2 linked regions of the Aquibium microcysteis genome follow. The protein of the gene in region 1 interacts with the protein of each later gene in a pairwise test. Links are inferred from orthologs where the notes say so. Each region holds a gene or a part of one and is shown on either strand. Other genes may lie near its edges.

Region 1 (3,941 bases):
AGCATCGGCTCCGCGAAGCCGTGAATGTGGCGCGGCGTGAAGACGGGCGCCATCGCCTTGCGGGAACGCTTCCAGGTCTCGCCCTCGGCCGTCAGCAGCCCGTCGCGCAGGATCGGCCGCAGGATCTTCTGCCGTACCCGGCCCATGCGGTAGTTGCGGACGTTGTCGACGAGCACGTGGCGGATGAGGCCCGGATCGTTGGCAACGAGCAGCGGCCCGCCGATGCCGCCCTTCAGCGAGACCCATGGCTCGTTGTAGGATGGCTCGCCCCACAGTTCGAGCGGATTGCGATAGACGATCCGCAGCATCTGCAGTGCCGAGGGCGGCCGTGTGCGCGGCTTCGGGGCGGGCGGGACGAAAGGGGCAGGTTGGGCGTCCATGGGCGGTGGTCCTGTTGACGCGATCATACAGCTCAAGACTCCCGTCGCACAGGCGGCTTGCGGGGCAGGGGCTGCGTGCGGCAACGCGGCATGCGCGGGCGCCGTTCCCCGCAGTCGGCCATCGGGCCGCAAGGGCACCCCGCTGGTGGAGCCGCGCGGCCCCATTGCAGCGGATTGCTGCCCCGGCGACCGCGCAAAGGTGGATAAATCGGCCCATTCCTTTGGAATGGCGGCTTGAAAACCTATATGAAGGAAGCCTGTGGCCGATGCGATTCGCCGCCCTCCCGCGTGGCGCCGCGAGACAGTTTGAAAGAACGGAACTCCATGACCGAAACGCCCGAACCGATCCCCGGCGAACAGGCCGAGTACGGCGCCGAGTCCATCAGGGTTCTCAAGGGGTTGGACGCCGTGCGCAAGCGGCCGGGCATGTATATCGGCGACACCGACGACGGCTCGGGCCTGCACCACATGGTCTACGAGGTGGTGGACAACGCCATCGACGAGGCGCTGGCCGGACATGCCACCAGGGTGACGGTCACGCTGAACGCCGACGGTTCCTGCACGGTGACCGACAACGGTCGCGGCATCCCGACCGACATCCACAAGGGCGAGGGCGTCTCGGCGGCCGAGGTCATCATGACCCAGCTGCATGCGGGCGGCAAGTTCGACCAGAACTCCTACAAGGTCTCCGGCGGCCTGCACGGCGTCGGCGTCTCCGTCGTCAACGCGCTCTCCGTCTGGCTGAAGCTGAAGATCCGCCGCAAGGGCCGCATCCACGAGATGTCCTTCACCCACGGCGTCGCCGACGGGCCGCTGGTGGAGACCGGCGACGCCGGCAGCGAGACCGGCACCGAGGTCACCTTCCTGCCATCGTCGGACACCTTCACCATGGTCAATTTCGACTATGGCACGCTGGAGCATCGTCTGCGCGAACTCGCCTTCCTCAATTCGGGCGTGCGCATCATCCTGACCGACCGGCGCCCCGCCGACGTCAAGCAGGTGGAACTGCTCTACGAGGGCGGGCTCGAGGAGTTCGTGAAGTATCTCGACCGCGCCAAGAAGCCCCTGATCGACAAGCCGATCGCCATCAGCGCCGAGCGCGACGGCATCACGGTCGAGGTGGCGATGTGGTGGAACGACAGCTACCACGAGAACGTGCTCGCCTTCACCAACAACATCCCGCAGCGCGACGGCGGCACCCATCTCGCCGGCTTCCGCGGCGCGCTGACGCGCCAGGTGACGGGCTATGCCGAAGCCTCCGGCGTGACCAAGAAGGAGAAGGTGACGCTGACCGGCGACGACTGCCGTGAGGGCCTGACGGCGGTTCTCTCGGTCAAGGTGCCGGACCCGAAATTCTCCTCCCAGACCAAGGACAAGCTGGTCTCCTCGGAGGTGCGTCCGGTCGTCGAGGGTCTCGTCAACGAGGCGCTCGGCACCTGGTTCGAGGAGCATCCTGCCGAATCGAAGGTCCTCGTCGCCAAGGTCGTGGAGGCCGCCGCCGCGCGCGAGGCGGCCCGCAAGGCGCGCGAGCTGACCCGCCGCAAGGGCGTGCTCGACATCACCTCGCTGCCCGGCAAGCTCGCCGACTGCCAGGAACGCGATCCCGCGAAGTCCGAGATCTTCATCGTCGAGGGCGACTCGGCCGGCGGCTCGGCCAAGGGCGGGCGCTCGCGCCAGAACCAGGCGATCCTGCCGCTGCGCGGCAAGATCCTGAACGTCGAGCGTGCCCGCTTCGATCGCATGCTCTCGTCCGACATGATCGGCACGCTGATCACGGCGCTCGGCACCTCGATCGGCAAGGACGAGTTCAACGCCGACAAGCTGCGCTACCACAAGATCATCATCATGACGGACGCCGACGTCGACGGCGCCCACATCCGCACCCTGCTGCTCACCTTCTTCTTCCGCCAGATGCCGGAACTGATCGAGCGCGGGCACCTCTACATCGCTCAGCCGCCGCTCTACAAGGTGACGCGCGGCAAGAGCTCCCAGTACCTGAAGGACGAGCAGGCCTTCGAGGAATACCTGATCAATTCTGGCCTGGACGAGGCCTCGCTGCAGCTCGCCTCCGGCGAGGTCCGCGCCGGGCAGGACCTGCGCGCCGTCATCGACGACGCGCTGGCCGTGCGCACGCTGATTTCCGGCCTGCACACGCGCTACGACCGGTCCGTGGTGGAGCAGGCGGCGATCGCCGGCGCGCTGACGGCCAACGCCTTCGACGACCTCGGCCGCGCCAATGCCATGGCGCAGAGCATCGCCGAGCGGCTCGACATCATCGCCGAGGAGACCGAACGCGGCTGGACCGGCCGCACCGCGATCTCCAACGAGGGTCCCGGCGGCTACGTGCTGGAGCGCACGGTGCGCGGCGTGAAGGAGAGCGTGACGCTGGACGCCGGCCTGATCGGCTCGGCCGACGCGCGCCAGCTCGACCGCTACGCCTCCCGGCTGGCCGAGATCTACGGCGAGCCGCCGCTGCTGCGCCGCAAGGACAAGTCAGAGCCGATCGCCGGTCCGATGCAGCTTCTCGAAGGCGTCTTCGCCACCGGCCGCCGCGGCCTGTCGATGCAGCGCTACAAGGGCCTCGGCGAAATGAACGCCGAGCAGCTCTGGGAGACGACGCTCGACCCGAACGTCCGCTCGCTGCTGCAGGTGAAGGTGGCCGACGCCACCGACGCCGACTCCCTGTTCTCGCGCCTGATGGGCGACGAAGTGGAACCGCGCCGCGAGTTCATCCAGGACAACGCGCTCTCCGTGGCGAACCTGGATATCTGAGGGGCGGCCGCTTCGTCGCCCGCATTCGCGGGAGGCGTGGCGGCCGGCGACGGGCAGCGGAGGAGGCCTACCCGGAGCGCCTCCTTCGGCGCCTTCCGTCGCCGGCTCAGACGCGGCCCTGCCGCTTCTTCCGCCAGGGCGCGTTGGCTTCCCAGTCGCCAGCCATGATGCAGCCGTAGGGCAGCACCTCGTCGACGATCTCGGCGAGGCCGAAATCCTCGATCTGGCGGCGGACGGTGGATGCGCTCTTGTAGGCGCTCGGCAGTTCCGAGATGTCCGTGACACCCGAGAAGAACCGCGCGTCGATACCCTTCGTCTCCTCGGCGACGATGTCCTCGACGGGACGATCGCCCTTGAGCCGCTTGTGCTGAGTGCGTGAGAAGTTGCGCCCCGCGCCATGCGGCGAGAAGCCCAGCCCGTGAGCCGCGTTCCTGCCGCGCGCAATCAGCACCGGTTCCGCCATGTTGAGCGGAATCAGCGTCAGGTCGGTTGCGTCGTCCGCCCAGTCGTCGAAGGCGGGCGTCGCTCCCTTGCCGTGATAAAACAGACCGTCCGAGCGCCGGAAGACGAAGTTGTGCTCGTTCCAGAACCGGTCGCCCACCTTGGCGGAGAGGCGTTCCGCCGTGAGGTCGTGGATGAGTTCGTGGTTCGCCTTCGTCCAGGCGCGGATGGTCTGCAGCGCGTCCCAATAGTCGTCGCCTTCCCGCGTGTCGGCGGGGATCCAGGCGTTCTGGGGCAGCGTCGCCGGCGACAGCCGTTTGCGGAAACTCTCGGCGATCTTCATGCCGC
Region 2 (3,831 bases), 3.5 Mb from region 1 along the record:
GAGATCGCCCCCGGTCCGGCGATCAGCGGGATCGCCAGCGGGAAGGCGGCGATGTTGTGGATGTGGTCGCGCGTGATGGCGACGTCGGCGGTCTTCTCCTTCCGCTCGGTGCGCCGCTCGAAGATCATCTCGAAGGCGATGAAGAACAGGAGCAGCCCGCCCGCCACGCGGAAGGCGGGCAGGGTGATGCCGAACACCGACAGGATCGCCGCACCCGCCACCGCAAACAGCGCAAGCACCACGAGGCCGATGACCGAGGCGCGCAGCCCGACCTGATGGCGCTGCGACCGGTCCATGCCGCGCGTCAGCGCCAGGAACAGCGGTGCCAGCCCCGGCGGGTCGATCGTGACGAGGATCGTCACGAAGGCGTTGAAGACGAGGTCGAAGCTCGGCACGGGAACCTCTTGGCGGTCCGGCAGAGCGGCGGCGCCTCTGCGCCAGCCCTGCATCCTTCCCCATCCTGAACGCTCGGCGCGCGCGGGGCAACAGCATCGTCGAGCCGGTGGCGGTCGCGATCGTTTCGGCGGCTCTCCGAAGCGTTGCTTCGGGCACGGTCGGCAGCAGCACCGAGGCACGCCGAAGGCTCATGCCGACCACATCCGGCAGGGTCCCGGCCTCCACCTCGCGGGGAAGAGTACCGCGCGGATTCCGGCCCAGCGCGGCCCTTTCTCGGCGACTTTTCCGTCATGCTGCGGAGGCGCTTTCCAAGTGCCTGATTAAATTGAGGAAAGCGGCCATGACAATCGGCCCCCGAAGTTGGAGAATCACGCCGGCTTCCTATATAAGGATGCATTGATTCCAGCGACGAACGTGGCCCATCTTGTCTGATTTAACCAAACCGCCCGCCGGGGGTTCGAACGGCATCGAGCCGATCTCCATCATCGAGGAGATGCAGCGCAGCTACCTCGACTACGCGATGAGCGTGATCGTCAGCCGTGCTCTGCCCGACGTCCGCGACGGACTGAAGCCGGTGCATCGGCGCATCCTCTATGCCTCGCACGAGAGCGGCTATCACTGGAACCGCAAGCACGTGAAGTCGGCGCGCCCGGTGTCGGACGTGATGGGTAAGTACCACCCGCACGGCGACGCCTCGATCTACGACGCCCTGGTCCGCATGGCGCAGGACTGGTCGATGCGCCTGCCGCTGATCGACGGGCAGGGCAATTTCGGCTCGATCGACGGCGATCCGCCCGCGGCGATGCGCTACACCGAGGCGCGGCTGACCAAGGGCGCGCACGAGATCCTGGAGGACATCGACAAGGAGACCGTCGACTTCCAGGACAATTACGACGGCTCGTCGCGCGAGCCGAAGGTGCTGCCGGCCCGCTATCCGAACCTGCTCGTCAACGGGTCGGGCGGCATCGCCGTCGGCATGGCGACCAACATCCCGCCACACAACCTCGTCGAGGTGGTGAATGCGGCCATCGCCATCGTCGACAATCCGGCGATCGATCTTCCGGCGCTGATGGAGATCATCCCCGGACCGGATTTCCCGACGGGCGGACTGATCCTCGGCCGCGCCGGCATCTACAGCGCTTATCTGACCGGCCGCGGCTCCGTCATGATGCGCGGCAAGGTCGACATCGAACCGATGCGCGGCGATCGCGAGGCGATCATCATCACCGAGGTGCCCTACCAGGTCAACAAGGCCACGATGATCGAGAAGATGGCCGAACTCGTGCGAGACAAGCGCATCGAGGGCATCTCCGACATCCGCGACGAGAGCGACCGCCAGGGCTACCGGGTGGTGATCGAGCTGAAGCGCGACGCCAATGCCGAAGTCGTGCTCAACCAGCTCTATCGCTACACGCCGCTGCAGACCTCCTTCGGCGCCAACATGGTGGCGCTCAACGGCGGCAAGCCGGAACTGATGAACCTCGTCGACATCCTGAAGGCCTTCGTGTCCTTCCGGGAGGAGGTCGTCAGTCGGCGCACCAAGTACCTGCTCAAGAAGGCCCGCGAACGCGCTCACGTGCTCGTCGGCCTGGCCATCGCGGTCGCCAACATCGACGAGGTCATCAAGCTCATCCGCAATGCGCCCGATCCGCAGACGGCGCGCGAGCAGCTGATGGAGCGGCGCTGGCCGGCGGCGGACGTGGAAGCGCTGATCCGCCTGATCGACGACCCGCGCCACCGCATCAACGAGGACGGCACCTACAACCTCTCCGAGGAGCAGGCCCGCGCGATCCTCGAACTGCGCCTGCAGCGCCTCACCGCGCTCGGGCGCGACGAGATCGCCGACGAGCTCAACAAGATCGGCGAGGAGATCAAGGACTACCTCGACATCCTCGGATCCCGCGCGCGCATCCAGACCATCGTCAAGGACGAGCTTGCCGCCGTGCGCGACGAGTTCGGCACGCCGCGCCGCACCGAGATCGTCGACGGCGGCGCCGACATGGAGGACGAGGACCTCATCCAGCGCGAGGACATGGTCGTCACGGTCACGCACGAAGGCTACATCAAGCGCGTGCCGCTCTCGATCTACCGGGCTCAGGCGCGGGGCGGCAAGGGCCGCTCCGGCATGGCCACGAAGGACACCGACTTCGTCACGCGGCTGTTCGTGGCCAACACGCACACGCCGATCCTGTTCTTCTCCTCGCGCGGCATCGTCTACAAGGAAAAGGTCTGGCGGCTGCCCATCGGCACGCCGCAGTCGAAGGGCAAGTTCCTGCGCAACCTTCTGCCGCTCGACGCCGGGGACCGGATCACCGCGATCCTGCCGCTGCCGGAGAACGAGGAGAGCTGGGCCGAGCTCGACGTGATGTTCGCGACGACGCGCGGCACCGTGCGGCGCAACAAGCTGTCGGACTTCGCCGACGTGAAGCGCAATGGCAAGATCGCCATGAAGTTCGAGGAGGAGGGCGACGCCATCCTCGCCGTCGAGACCTGCACCGAGAACGACGACGTGCTGCTGACCGCCGACAGCGGCCAGTGCATCCGCTTCGCCGTCAGCGACGTGCGCGTCTTCGCCGGACGCTCCTCGCAGGGCGTGCGCGGCATTGCGCTGGGGCAGGGCGATCGCGCCATCTCCATGACCATCCTCGAGCACGTCGAGGCGACGGCGCCAGAGCGGGCGGCCTATCTCAAGCGGTCCGTTGCCGAACGGCGCGCAGCGTCGAGCGAGATCGGCGAAAGCGAGGAAGAGGTCGCGCTGACCAACGAGGAGGTCGGCGAGGAGGCGGATCTGAACGACGAGCGCTACGAGCATCTCAAGGCGCACGAGCAGTTCGTGCTCACCGTCACCGAGTTCGGTTACGGCAAGCGGTCTTCGTCCTACGACTTCCGGCTGATCGGACGCGGCGGCAAGGGCATCAGGGCTACGGATACGTCCAAGACCGGCGAGATCGGCAAGCTCGTGGCCGTGTTCCCCGTTGAGAAGGACGACCAGATCATGCTGGTCACGGACGCGGGCAAGGTCATCCGCGTGCCGATCGGCGGCATCCGTTTCGCCGGCCGCGCTACCAAGGGGGTCACGATCTTCCGCACGGGCGACGGCGAGAAGGTCGTGTCGGTCGAGCGGATTTCCGAACCGCAGTCGGAAGACGAGGTGGAGGCGGCCGTCGAGCAGGCTCCCGACGCTCCGGCGGGCGATGCGCCGCCTGCCGCTCCCGAAACGCCCCTCGACGAGTGAGGGGCGATTTGCCGGACTGAAAACAGAAACGGCCGCCCAGAGAGGCGGCCGATCTGCTTTGGGAGGTCAGGCCCAGGGTAATTCTCGTTGGTCTCAGCGGCGCATGTTCGCGAACGGGTTCCGGCGCGTCGCGCGCACGTCCTGCCGTGCGCGCTGCGCTTCCTCGTAGAAGCCGAACGCAGTCGCAATCAGCATGGCAA

What was found. The genes of interacting proteins can lie anywhere in the genome.
Region 2: the proteins of gyrB (region 1) and gyrA interact in binary tests that used the Escherichia coli proteins (3 or more experiments, as listed by UniProt). The link is inferred for Aquibium microcysteis from one-to-one orthologs.

Annotation. Positions count from the first base shown.
Region 1 is NZ_CP061080.1:5,288,446-5,292,386, forward strand. The notes cover bases 344-3,428. They hold gyrB (DNA topoisomerase (ATP-hydrolyzing) subunit B), read left to right. Parts: upstream 344-704; coding sequence 705-3,152; downstream 3,153-3,428. Other genes in these bases: IAI54_RS24945 (cytochrome P450), read right to left, coding at 344-380; IAI54_RS24955 (RtcB family protein), read right to left, coding at 3,259-3,428. Outside these bases: more of IAI54_RS24945, read right to left, coding at 1-343; more of IAI54_RS24955, read right to left, coding at 3,429-3,941. UniProt on the Escherichia coli protein: DNA gyrase negatively supercoils closed circular double-stranded DNA in an ATP-dependent manner to maintain chromosomes in an underwound state.
Region 2 is NZ_CP061080.1:1,754,671-1,758,501, reverse strand. Bases 429-3,831 are described here. They hold gyrA (DNA gyrase subunit A), read left to right. Parts: upstream 429-820; coding sequence 821-3,631; downstream 3,632-3,831. Other genes in these bases: IAI54_RS08040 (hypothetical protein), read right to left, coding at 3,725-3,831. Outside these bases: IAI54_RS08050 (MarC family protein), read right to left, coding at 1-395. UniProt on the Escherichia coli protein: A type II topoisomerase that negatively supercoils closed circular double-stranded (ds) DNA in an ATP-dependent manner to maintain chromosomes in an underwound state.